2 regions of the Streptomyces sp. NPDC001858 genome follow, and region 1 is predicted to be linked to the other one. Evidence: riboswitches for the same ligand, from Rfam matches in the RefSeq annotation. Region 1 holds a riboswitch; the other holds the start of a gene.
The links. A riboswitch is a leader RNA that binds a small molecule or an ion and turns the genes downstream of it on or off. The one in region 1 is predicted to bind glycine.

Region 1 (6,234 bases):
CCTCGTGGAGACGGTCCTCCGCCTGCTTGCCGTCCAGCTCGGAGTCGCGCAGGTCGACCAGGACCAGATGGACGTCCGTGCCGCCGGAGAGGACGGACACCCCGTGCTCGGCGGCGTCCGCCTGCCCGAGGCGCTCGGCCAGGATGCGGGCGCCGTCCACCGTACGCTGCTGGCGCTCCTTGAAGTCGTCGCTCGCCGCGACCTTGAAGGAGACGGCCTTCGCCGCGATGACGTGCTCCAGGGGGCCGCCCTGGAAGCCCGGGAAGACCGACGAGTTCAGCTTCTTCGCGAACTCCTGCTTCGCCAGGATGATGCCGCCGCGCGGGCCGCCCAGCGTCTTGTGGGTCGTCGAGGTCACGACGTCCGCGTACGGCACCGGGTTCGGGTGCAGGCCCGCCGCGACCAGACCGGCGAAGTGCGCCATGTCGACCCAGAGGTACGCGCCCACCTCGTCCGCGATCCGGCGGAACTCGGCGAAGTCCAGCTGCCTCGGGTACGCCGACCAGCCCGCGATGATCACCTTCGGCCGGTGCTCCTTGGCGAGCGCCTCCAGCTCGCCCATGTCGACCAGCCCGGCCTCGTCCACGTGGTAGGCGACCACGTCGAACTGCTTGCCGGAGAAGTTCAGGCGCATGCCGTGGGTGAGGTGGCCGCCGTGCGCCAGGTCCAGGCCGAGGATGGTGTCGCCGGGCTGGGCCAGGGCGAACAGGGCGGCCTGGTTGGCGGAGGCGCCGGAGTGGGGCTGCACGTTGGCGTACTCGGCGCCGAACAGCTCCTTGACCCGGTCGATGGCGATCTGCTCGGTGACGTCGACGTGCTCGCAGCCGCCGTAGTAGCGGCGGCCCGGGTAGCCCTCGGCGTACTTGTTGGTGAGGACCGAGCCCTGGGCCTCCATGACCGCGAGGGGGGCGAAGTTCTCCGAGGCGATCATCTCGAGGGTGGACTGCTGGCGGTTCAGCTCGGCGTCGACCGCGGCGGCGACCTCCGGGTCGAGCTCGTGCAGGGGCGTGTTCAGCACAGTCATCTGGATCCTCAGCCGGCGGCGGTAAGGGCGATGTACTCGTCGGCGGAGAGCAGGTCGTCCGGCTCGTCCGTGACGCGTACCTTGAACAGCCATCCGCCCTCGAAGGGGGCGGAGTTCACCAGCGCCGGATCGTCCACGACGTCCTGGTTGATCTCGGTGATCTCACCGGTCACCGGCGCGTACAGGTCGCTGACCGACTTGGTCGACTCCAGCTCGCCGCAGGTCTCGCCCGCGGTCACCGTGTCACCGACCGCCGGGAGCTGGACGAACACCACATCGCCGAGCGCGTTGGCCGCGTGCTCCGTGATGCCGACCGTCGAGACGCCGTCCTCGGCGCCCGACAGCCACTCGTGCTCCTTGCTGTAGCGCAGCTGCTGGGGGTTGCTCATGGCCTGAATTCTCCTGTACGCGAGGGAGTGCTGATGAATGGGGGACTGCTGGAGGCGTGCGTGACCAGCGGCAATGTGGGCAGGGTCACGCCCGGGGACCGGGCACCGCGCCCAGTGTCTATTTCCGGCGCTTGTAGAACGGCAGCGCCACGACCTCGTACGGCTCGTGCGCGCCCCGGATGTCCACGCCGACGCCCGGGCTCCCCGCCGCCGCGTGGGCCGCGTCGACGTAGGCCATCGCGATCGGCTTGCCGAGCGTGGGGGAGGGCGCGCCGGAGGTGACCTCGCCGATCACCTTGCCGTCGGCGACCACGGCGTACCCGGCGCGCGGGACCCGACGACCTTCGGCGACGAGGCCGACGAGGACGCGCGGCGGCTGCGAGGCGGCGCGTTCGGCGGCCGCCTCCAGTGCCTTGCGCCCCACGAAGTCGCCCTCCTTCTCGAACTTCACCACCCGGCCGAGACCGGCGTCGAAGGGGGTGCGGGAGGTGCTCAGCTCGTGCCCGTACAGCGGCATGCCCGCCTCCAGGCGCAGCGTGTCCCGGCAGGACAGCCCGCACGGGACCAGGCCGACGCCCTCGCCCGCCTTCGTCAGCGCCTGCCACAGCTCGACGGCGTGCTCCGGCTTCACGAACAGCTCGAAGCCGTCCTCGCCGGTGTAGCCCGTGCGGGCGATGAGCGCCGGGACCCCGGCGACCGTGCCGGGCAGGCCCGCGTAGTACTTCAGACCGTCGAGGTCGGCGTCGGTCAGCGCGGCGAGGACGCCGGGGGACTCGGGCCCCTGGACGGCGATCAGCGCGTAGGCGTCCCGGTCGTCGCGCACGACCGCGTCGAAACCGGCGGCGCGCTCGGTCAGGGCGTCCAGCACCACCTGGGCGTTGGAGGCGTTGGCGACGACCATGTACTCGTGCTCGGCCAGCCGGTAGACGATCAGGTCGTCCAGGATGCCGCCGTCCTCCTGGCAGATCATGGTGTAGCGGGCGCGGCCGACGCCGACGGTGGCGATGTTGCCGACCAGCGCGTGGTTCAGGAGAGCCGCCGCCTGCGGCCCGGTGACGGTGATCTCGCCCATGTGGGAGAGATCGAAGAGGCCGGCCTTCGTGCGGACGGCCTGGTGCTCGTCGCGTTCGGAGCCGTAGCGCAGGGGCATGTCCCAGCCGGCGAAGTCGGTCATCGTCGCGCCGAGCGCGCGGTGCAGGGCATCGAGCGCGGTGTGACGGGGTGCGGAGCTGCTCATCGGACGGTCGTCTCCCAAGGCATGACGGCGAGGTCGTTCCTCCCCATCTGTCATCGGAACCTGAGAGGTTCGTCACGACCCCGCGAAACGGTGGTCCTGACTTGCACCTTGGGTGGGGCCGCCGGGAACGGCGGCCCGCTTTTCAGATGTGCCTCGCCCGCGCGGTAACGGGGCCTGAGAGATTCAAGGGAGGGACTTGCTCCTTCGGCGCCCCGGCGAAGCGACAGGCGGACCTGTTGCCGGGGACTCTCCCGCGCGGATTCGAACGGCCGGTATGCAGTTGGCGCGGCCATCATCGCACGGCCCGCCCCGGTCGCGGCAGGCCGCATCTGTAACCGGCTTGTGTCGGTACGCGCACGAAAACGCGAGACACCGCGCATTACCTTCTCTTTACGCTCGATGGGGATGAGGACTACCTGACCCCAGGGGAGGACGATCACGGTGAACAGGACGACAACGGCGAGGACCACCGCATTCGCGACCGCTTCGGGGCTCGCGCTGCCCGCGCAGCCCGGCACCCGGGCCCGGGAGGCGTGCGGCCCGCAGCCCGCGCCCGTCGTCCGCGACCTGCGCGAGCGGGCCGGCCGCAGCCCGCACGGACTGCTCTTCGGCCCCCGTGACCTGGTCGTGGTCACCGGGCTGCCCGGCAGCGGCAAGTCCACCCTCATGAAACGGGCTGTGCACGGCGTCCGCATCGACTCCCAGGACACCCGTGACCGCTGGGACGCCCGCGCGCCCCGCCACCTGCCCTACGCCCTCTACCGCCCGCTCGTCCGCCTCGCCCACTACGCCGGGCTGCGCCGAGCCCTGCGCGGCGGCCAGGGCGTCGTCGTGCACGACTGCGGGACCCAGGCCTGGGTCCGCGACTGGCTGGCCCGCGAGGCCCGCCGCCGTGGCGGCACCCTCCACCTGGTCCTTCTCGACGTCGGCGCGGACCAGGCCCTGGAGGGCCAGCGCGAGCGCGGCCGAGGCGTCTCGCGGTACGCGTTCCTGCGGCACCGCCGCGCCGCCGCCCGCCTCCTGCGTTCGGTGGAGCAGGGCGCCCTCCCCGAAGGCTGCGGCTCGGCGGTCCTGCTGGACCGCCCTGCCGCAGACGTACTCCGGCGCATCGCCTTCACCGGCTGAGGCGTCCCGCGGCCCGCGGCGGGCCGCCGGGCCGGCCATCGCGTCTGTGGCGTGATGCGCCGCACAGGCCCTAGCCTTTCAGCCACAGCAGACTGAGCGGTTCTTAGCAGGCGGTAGGCAGATGGATTTCCCCCCGGCGGACTTCCCGACGGACTTTCCGGCGCAGGCACACCCTCATCCGCACGGCGGATGGCCCGGCAACGAGCTGGAGGAGGTGCTCTCCGCCTCCCTCGGCGTGCCGGGAGCCGGCCCCCGGATCGTGGAGGCGCTCGGGCGCGGCTTCGTCTGGGTGCCGCTGCCCGGCGGCGGCGGCCCGCACAGCGGCCCCCTCGACCTGCCCACACTGGAGCTGGACGGCCAGGTCTATGTGCCGGTCTTCAGCTCCGAGGAACAGTTCCGCCAGGTCGTCGGCTCGCACATGTCGTTCACGATCGCGCCGGCCGTGGAGTTCGCCCGGGGGCTGCCCCCGCAGGTGGGCATCATGGTCAACCCCGAGGGCCTGGTCGCCGTCCCGCTGCCGCCGCCGGCCGTGGCCGAGCTGTGCCGGGCGGGCCGCACCCCGCTGGACGGATCCGCGAGCGGCGGCCGGGTCCGCCTCTACGAGCCCGACTGGCAGGACGACCCGATCGACTTCCTGGCCGCGGCCTCCGCGGAGTTCGAGGCCACGGGCGTGATCCGGACCGCCCGCCGCTGCCTGGCCGCCGTCGAGACGGCGGAGCCGGCGATGTTCGTCGGCGTCGAACTGTTCGGGCTCCCCCAGGAGTCCCCGTGGGAGGGCGATCTGCGCGCCGTGCCGCTGGAGGCGCTGAGCAGGGCGCTCACGAAGACCTCGGCCCCCTGGCCGGTCAACCTGGTGCTGCTCGACGTCGCCCAGGATCCGGTGGCCGACTGGATGAGGGAACGGGTCCGCCCCTTCTACTCACGCTAGGGGGCCCGCCCGGGGCGCGGGGCCGTGCCGATGCCCGGCTCCGCCGCGGGCCCCGACCGACCACCCGCGACCCGCACCCGCCAACGCACCACCAGCCCTGAGCCATTGGGCGCTTAAGCTGGACCCCGACGCGGGGCCATTTCTCGAAGGGGCGATAAAAAGTGAGCGCTGGCACTGCCGCGACCGGCTCGGTCGAGCACATGCTGCGCCAGGTCACGCCCGGGCGCTACGACGCCTACGAGGCCCTCCTGCGCGCGCTCGCGACCCCCTCGTCCGGCCAGGTCTGGATGCTGTTGTGGCACGGCCAGGCGGGCTCCCCGGACGCCCAGTACGGGAACATGGAGGTGGACGGCCACGGGTACGCCCCCTGCGTGACCTCCGCCCAGGAGCTCAGCGCCAGTGGCTGGAACCGCTCGTACGAGGTGGTCGACGGAATCGACGTGGCCCGCACGCTCTACCCCGACCACTACGGTCTCTGGCTCAACCCGCACGGCCCCGGCGGCGGCGTCGGCATCCCCTGGCTGGATCTGCGCCGGATCGCCACCGGGTTGGAGCGCCAGCCCGCCGGACCGCTGCGGCTGTCCGAGCCCGCCATCGAGATCCCGCAGTTCTACGCCCTGCTCGCGCAGAACGCCCATCGCACCCCCGCGGTCCGCGCGCTGCGCCGGGCCTGGGTGCAGCCGGCGCTGGGCGCGCCCTACCTGGCCGTAGGGCTGGACGTGTACGACTCCTCGCCGTCGGCGGTGGACGCCGTCCGGGCCATGATGCAGCAGTCGATCGGCGCGGTGCCGGACGGGCTGCCGGTGTCGACGGTCGCCATGACCGACGAGTACGACCCCGTCGTGATGTGGATGCGCGCCAACGCCCGGCCGTTCTACGACCGCGAGGCCCATGCTCCCGCTCCCGCGTCGGCCCCCGCGCCCGCGGGCGGCTACGGCTATCCGCCCACCGGACGCTACTGATTTCCGCCACCGCCACCGCTACCGCCGCTTCCGCCGCCGCCCACGATCGCCCGCCGCCGCTTCCGCCGTCAGCCCTGCCGCGCGATCTGTCGCGCGTCGTGCCGCCGGTTCCGTCGCGGGTCGGTTGTGTGTCTGTTGTGAGGTCGACCGCCTGGCAGGAGTCGGACGTCTTCGCGCGTAGATAGCGGCGATCGGTCCCGTTCTCGTCCGATCTGCCCGAATAAGTCCCTGTCCGGGGGGCGTTACCCGCCGTCCGGATAACGGAACCCCTCTACCCGCATCACGTTTACGCATCCTTTCCCTGCCAAGTCTGGCAACAGATCGCCAAAGCGTTGAAGACTCCCGCTCCAGGGGACTTATCCCCTGCGTATTACGGACTGATCACGCCGCCACAGCGGCAAGCGCGGGCCGGCTACCGCCGGTTGAGAGGGGTCCCTGCCAGATGACGGCACCATTGCACGAGCCGACCGCGGAAGCGGCCCCGAGCGCGGCCGAGGAAGCGGCGGTCGCCACCAGCGACGCCAAGGCCGTTCAGGGTCGTTCCCTGGGCCGGATCGCCTGGGAGCGCC
Region 2 (6,234 bases), on a different contig from region 1:
TCCCAACGCCGCCTATCTCGTTCCGCGCTTCGCGTTCTACCGGTCGATCAGCGAGCAGGTCATGGCGCTGCTGGGAGCGCTTTCGCCGTTGGTGGAGCCGCTGAGCCTGGACGAGGCCTTCGTGGACCTGGAGGCCGGGGAAGCGGCCTGGGACAGCGAGTCGGCGGAGCTGGCCGGCGGCAGACTGCGCGCGGACATACGGGCCGTCACGGGTCTCACCGGCTCGGTGGGGCTGGCCTCCTGCAAGATGCTCGCGAAGATCGCCTCGGAGCAGGCGAAGCCCGACGGCCTGGTGCTGATCGAGCCGGGCACCGAGCGGACGTTGCTCGGGCCCATGTCCGCGCGGATTCTGCCGGGGGTCGGTCCGGCGACGGGGGACCATCTGAGGCGGGCCGGGATCACCACGGTCGACGAGATCGCCGAGGCCGGTGAGGACGAGCTGGTGCGGCTGCTGGGCAAGGCTCATGGGCACGCCCTGTACGCGATGGCGCTGGCGCGTGACGACCGGCCCGTGGTGGCCGAGCGGGAGACCAAGTCGGTGTCGGTCGAGGACACCTACGACGTGGACATCCACGACCGGGTCCGGGTCGAGCTGGAGGTGCAGCGGCTCGCGGACCGGTGTGTGCGCAGGCTGCGCGGGGCCGGTCTGTCGGGGCGGACGATCGTGCTGAAGGTGCGACGGTACGACTTCTCGACGCTCACCCGGTCCGAGACGCTGCGGGGTCCCACCGACGATCCGACGGTGATCCGGGAGGCGGCGGCCCGGTTGCTGGACTCCGTGGACACGACGGGCGGGGTGCGGCTCCTCGGGGTGGGCGTCAGCGGTCTGGCGGACTTCACCCAGGAGGACCTGTTCGCGCAGGCCGCGGAGGAGCGGTCGGAGGGGCCCGAGGAGGAACTCGCGGACGAGCCCGTCCGTGCGGAGCCGGTGGAGGCCGAGCATCACTGGCGTCCCGGACACGATGTGCGGCATGCCGAGCTCGGGCACGGATGGGTGCAGGGCAGTGGGCTCGGCCGTGTCACCGTGCGGTTCGAGACCCCGCAGTCGGAGCCGGGACGGGTGCGGACGTTCCGTACCGACGACCCGGGGCTGGAGCCGGCGGATCCGCTGCCGCTGGTGCGGCGAAGACCTGCGGTCGACTCCGGGAACTCTTGGTGAGGTCGATCAGTTACACAGAGTGAAGCGGTTCGAAGTATGGGGTGAGCCGGAGCGGTGGCGGTGTCCGCGGAGGCGGCGCCGATGGCGGATGGGGAGCTGCATGAAACTGCACGGAGGTCGGTTCGCGGACCAGGCCGGGGTGTCGCCGGCACGTGAGGCCGAGATGCGGCAGGTGGTGGATCGGGTCACCCGGTGGTGTGCGAACCGCAGTGACGTGGTCGGGCTGCTCCTGGTCGGATCCTGCGCGCGTGGGGCCGCGCGTCCCGACTCGGACGTCGACCTCGTGCTGCTGTCGACGGCGTTGGATCGCTATGTCGACGACGAGGTGTGGAGGCGTGAGCTGTCGCTGGGGGAGGTGATTCGGGTCCAGGAGTGGGGGCCGGTCACCGAATGGCGGTATGTCACCGCCTCCGGTCTGGAGGTCGAGGTGGGCGTCGGCGCTCCGCGCTGGGCGCGGACCGATCCGGTCGACGCCGGTACGCGAAGAGTGGTCACGGATGGGGCCCGGCCGCTGTACGACCCTGCCGGGATACTCGGGGCGCTGATACGGGCGTGTGCCTGAGGGCTCAGCTCTCGTCCGTGCCCGCGAGGCGGCCGAAGTCGTGGTCGGGGAGCGGGGGAGGGGCGCCCACGTCGAGGCCGTAGTGGTGGTAGAGCTGGAGTTCCTGCTCCGGGGAGAGGTGGCGGCCCACGCCGAAGTCGGGGGCGTCCTTGATCAGGGCCCGTTCGAAGGGGATGCGCAGGGTGCCCTCGACCAGCTCGCTGGGCTCCAGGGGGACGAAGGCGTCGCGGGAGAACAGGCCGGTCCGTATGGCCGCCCATTCGGGGACGCCGGTCGCGTCGTCGAGGTAGACCTCGTCGACGGTGCCGATCTTGGTGCCGTTGCGGTCGAACGCCTTGCGGCCGATCAGGTGGCGCGGATCGATGTCGGTCTGCACGGGCCCTCCATTTGGTCGCAACCCATCCGTAAGCACTACAAAAGAGCACATCGAGGCGGGCGGCCACTCGAAGGGGGTCCCGTTGACCTCGCTGGTAGTCTGACAACGGCTGCTGACCCCATGCGGGAGAGTCCTCCGGACATCATCGGAGGCGCCGAAGGAGCAACTCCTCCCCGGAATCTCTCAGGCTCACGTACCGCACGGACGAGGTCACTCTGGAAAGCAGGGCGGGTGCCGACGGCGTCGACGGCTCCCGCTCTCACCGACGGTGAAAGCCGGGCGCCCTCGGGCGTCCGGTGAAGCTCTCAGGTCGAGATGACAGAGGGGGAGGTCGTCCGGGTACCCGCACGTCGTGGTGACCCTCGAAGGTCGTGGCAGACCAGGAGGCCTCCGTAATGACAGCCCACCGCATTCCGCTCTCCGAGCTCGAACAGGGAATCCCCTTCGAGCAGCGTCACATCGGGCCCGATCACGAGGCGCGGGCCAAGATGCTCGCGCAGGTCGGCTACGGCTCGCTCGACGAGCTCACCGCCGCCGCGGTCCCGGCCGTGATCCAGAACGCCGACGCGCTGGACCTGCCGGGCGCGCGCACCGAGGCCGAGGTGCTGGCCGAGCTGCGTTCGCTGGCCGACCGCAACCAGGTCCTCGACTCGATGATCGGGCTGGGCTACTACGGGACGTTCACGCCGCCCGTGATCCTGCGCAACGTCATGGAGAACCCGGCCTGGTACACGGCGTACACCCCGTACCAGCCGGAGATCTCCCAGGGGCGGCTCGAGGCGCTGCTGAACTTCCAGACCATGGTCGCCGACCTGACCGGGCTGCCGACCTCGGGTGCGTCGCTGCTCGACGAGGGTACGGCCGCCGCCGAGGCGATGGCGCTGTCCCGGCGCATGGGGAAGAACAAGAAGGGCCTCTTCCTCATCGACGCGGACGTGCTGCCGCAGACCATCGCCGTGATCGAGACCCGGGCCGAGCCGACGGGCGTGGAGGTCGTCGTCGCCGACCTGAGCGAGGGCATTCCGGCGGCGATCGCCGAGCGTGAGATCAACGGCGTGCTCGTGCAGTACCCCGGCGCCTCAGGTGCGGTACGCGACCTCGGGGCGATCGTCGAGCAGGCGCACGGGCTCGGCGCGCTCGTCACCGTCGCCGCGGATCTGCTCGCGCTGACGCTGCTGAAGTCGCCCGGTGAGCTGGGGGCGGACATCGCGGTCGGCACCACGCAGCGGTTCGGCGTGCCGATGGGGTTCGGCGGGCCGCACGCCGGCTACATGGCGGTCCACGAGAAGTTCGCGCGCAGCCTGCCCGGGCGGCTGGTGGGCGTGTCCGTGGACGCGGACGGGAACAAGGCCTACCGGCTGGCGCTGCAGACGCGTGAGCAGCACATCCGGCGGGAGAAGGCGACGAGCAACATCTGCACGGCGCAGGTGCTGCTGGCCGTGATGGCGGGGATGTACGCGGTCTACCACGGGCCCGACGGGCTGCGGGCGATCGCCCGACGCACGCACCGGTACGCGTCGATCCTGGCCGCCGGGCTGGCGGCCGGCGGGGTCGAGGTCGTGCACGGGGCGTACTTCGACACACTGACCGTGCGGGTGCCCGCGAAGGCCGCCGCGGTCGTCGCCGCCGCTCGGGAGCGCGGGGTGAACCTGCACCTCGTCGACGCCGATCAGGTGTCGATCTCCTGCGACGAGACCACCGCGCGGGCGCAGGTCGCCGCGGTCTGGGCGGCCTTCGGGGTGGACGGCGACATCGAGGCGCTCGACGCGTCCACCGAGGAGACGCTGCCCGCCGGACTGCTGCGGTCCGACGAGATCCTGGCGCACCCGGTCTTCCACCAGCACCGCTCCGAGACCGCGATGCTGCGCTACCTGCGCAGACTCGCCGACCGGGACTACGCGCTCGACCGGGGCATGATCCCGCTGGGCTCCTGCACCATGAAGCTCAACGCGACCACCGAGATGGAGCCGGTCACCTGGCCCGAGTTCGGGCAGTTGCACCCCTTCGCGCCGGCCGAGCAGGCGCAGGGCTACCTCACGCTCATCCGCGAACTGGAGGAGCGGCTCGCCGAGGTCACCGGGTACGACGAGGTGTCCCTGCAGCCGAACGCCGGGTCGCAGGGGGAGCTGGCCGGGCTGCTCGCCGTCCGCGGCTACCACCGGGCCAACGGGGACGAGCAGCGGACTGTCTGCCTCATCCCGTCCTCCGCGCACGGCACCAATGCGGCCAGCGCGGTGATGGCGGGGATGAAGGTCGTGGTCGTGAAGACCGCCGAGGACGGCGAGATCGACGTCGACGACCTGCGGGCGAAGATCGAGCGGCACCGGGACGAGCTGTCGGTGCTGATGATCACGTACCCGTCCACGCACGGGGTGTTCGAGGAGCACGTCGCCGACATCTGCGCCCAGGTGCACGAGGCCGGTGGGCAGGTGTACGTCGACGGCGCCAACCTCAACGCGCTCGTCGGGCTCGCCAAGCCCGGCCACTTCGGCGGGGACGTCTCGCACCTGAACCTGCACAAGACCTTCTGCATCCCGCACGGCGGCGGCGGCCCCGGTGTCGGTCCGGTGGCCGTGCGGTCGCACCTGGCGCCGTATCTGCCGAACCACCCGCTGCAGCCCGCGGCCGGGCCGGAGACCGGTGTGGGGCCGATCTCGGCGGCGCCCTGGGGTTCGGCCGGGATACTGCCGATCTCCTGGGCCTATGTGCGGCTCATGGGCGGCGAGGGACTCAAGCGGGCCACCCAGGTGGCGGTGCTGAGCGCCAACTACATCGCCAAGCGGCTGGAGCCGCACTACCCGGTGCTCTACAACGGCCCCGGCGGGCTGGTCGCGCACGAGTGCATCATCGACCTGCGGCCGCTGACGAAGGCGACCGGTGTGAGCGTCGACGACGTCGCCAAGCGGCTCATCGACTACGGGTTCCACGCGCCGACGATGTCCTTCCCGGTGGCCGGGACGCTGATGATCGAGCCGACCGAGTCCGAGGACCTCATCGAGCTGGACCGGTTCTGCGAGGCGATGATCGCCATCCGCGCGGAGATCGAGAAGGTCGGGGAGGGCGCGTGGCCGGCCGAGGACAACCCGCTGCACCACGCCCCGCACACCGCGGCCGTGCTCGGCGGCGAGTGGGAGCACGCGTACACGCGTGAGGAGGCCGTTTTCCCGGCCGGGGTGTCCGTCGCCGACAAGTACTGGCCGCCGGTGCGCCGCATCGACCAGGCCTTCGGCGACCGGAACCTGGTGTGCTCGTGCCCGCCGCTGGACGCGTACGAGGACTGAGGTTCGAGGGGCCCTGTCCGTCGTGGGCGGGCGGGGCCCCTGCGCGTGTTACGCCGTCGCCAGGGACACCTCGGTCGACTTGATCAGCGCGACGACGTCGGAGCCCACGAAGAGGCCGAGGTCGGTGGCCGCCTCCTTGGTGATCGCGGCGGTGAGTTCGCCGCCCGCCACGGTGATCTTGACCGAGGCCATGACGCCGCCGACGGTGAGGCCGGTGATCGTACCGGGGAGCTGGTTGCGGATCGACAGGCCGTCGACCGCGGCGGTGGCCAGGGACACCTCCGTCGACTTCACCAATGCGCGGACGGCGATGCCCTCGGTGAGGGCGAGCTGGCGGACGGCCTCCAGGGTGATCGCGGCCGTGAGGTTCTGGCCGCCGTCCAGATGGATCTTGACGGTGGCCATGACCTCACCGGGGTGGACGGCGGTCACGGTGCCGGGGAGTTGGTTGCGGATGCTCAGGGTCATGAGCGTCAACGGTAGGGCTCTGGGCGCCTTGTGGCGGGTATGCCGGGTATGCCTGGTTCTGTGCCGCTCCTGCTGTCTTCGTCTCGTTGGTCAGACTCGGTCGATGTGTACGTTTGTCGACTTCACTCGGGCCGTGGCCTCCATGCCGACTTCCAGGCCCAGTTCCTCGACGGCTTCCCGGGTCAGCAGGGAGACCAGGCGGTGCGGGCCGGCCTGGATCTCGACCTGTGCGGCCACGTCGCCGAGTTTGATCGCGGTGACGATGCCGGGGAAGGCGTTGCGGACCGAGGTGTACGGGGTGTCGCCCTCCGTGCTGTCCGTGCGGGCGAGTTCCACGGAGAAGGCGGCGAGGTCCTTGCCGTCGATGAGGCGTCGTCCGGCGTCGTCG

Region 2: another riboswitch for glycine. It lies ahead of gcvP (aminomethyl-transferring glycine dehydrogenase); the one in region 1 lies ahead of gcvT (glycine cleavage system aminomethyltransferase GcvT).

What each region holds. Positions count from the first base shown of each region.
Region 1 is NZ_JBSFEV010000024.1:48,109-54,342, forward strand. Features, by position in the region: gene glyA (serine hydroxymethyltransferase) at 1-1,024, opposite strand, end outside; gene gcvH (glycine cleavage system protein GcvH) at 1,033-1,413, opposite strand; gene gcvT (glycine cleavage system aminomethyltransferase GcvT) at 1,532-2,650, opposite strand; glycine riboswitch at 2,688-2,802, opposite strand; glycine riboswitch at 2,803-2,914, opposite strand; gene ACWCPF_RS28765 (AAA family ATPase) at 3,092-3,775, shown strand; gene ACWCPF_RS28770 (enhanced serine sensitivity protein SseB) at 3,897-4,703, shown strand; gene ACWCPF_RS28775 (enhanced serine sensitivity protein SseB C-terminal domain-containing protein) at 4,904-5,665, shown strand; gene ACWCPF_RS28780 (ABC transporter permease) at 6,108-6,234, shown strand, end outside.
Region 2 is NZ_JBSFEV010000047.1:42,862-49,095, reverse strand. Features, by position in the region: gene ACWCPF_RS39710 (DNA polymerase IV) at 1-1,159, shown strand, start outside; gene ACWCPF_RS39705 (nucleotidyltransferase domain-containing protein) at 1,260-1,721, shown strand; gene ACWCPF_RS39700 (PRC-barrel domain-containing protein) at 1,726-2,097, opposite strand; glycine riboswitch at 2,211-2,306, shown strand; gene gcvP (aminomethyl-transferring glycine dehydrogenase) at 2,493-5,378, shown strand; gene ACWCPF_RS39690 (TOBE domain-containing protein) at 5,427-5,846, opposite strand; gene ACWCPF_RS39685 (TOBE domain-containing protein) at 5,937-6,234, opposite strand, start outside.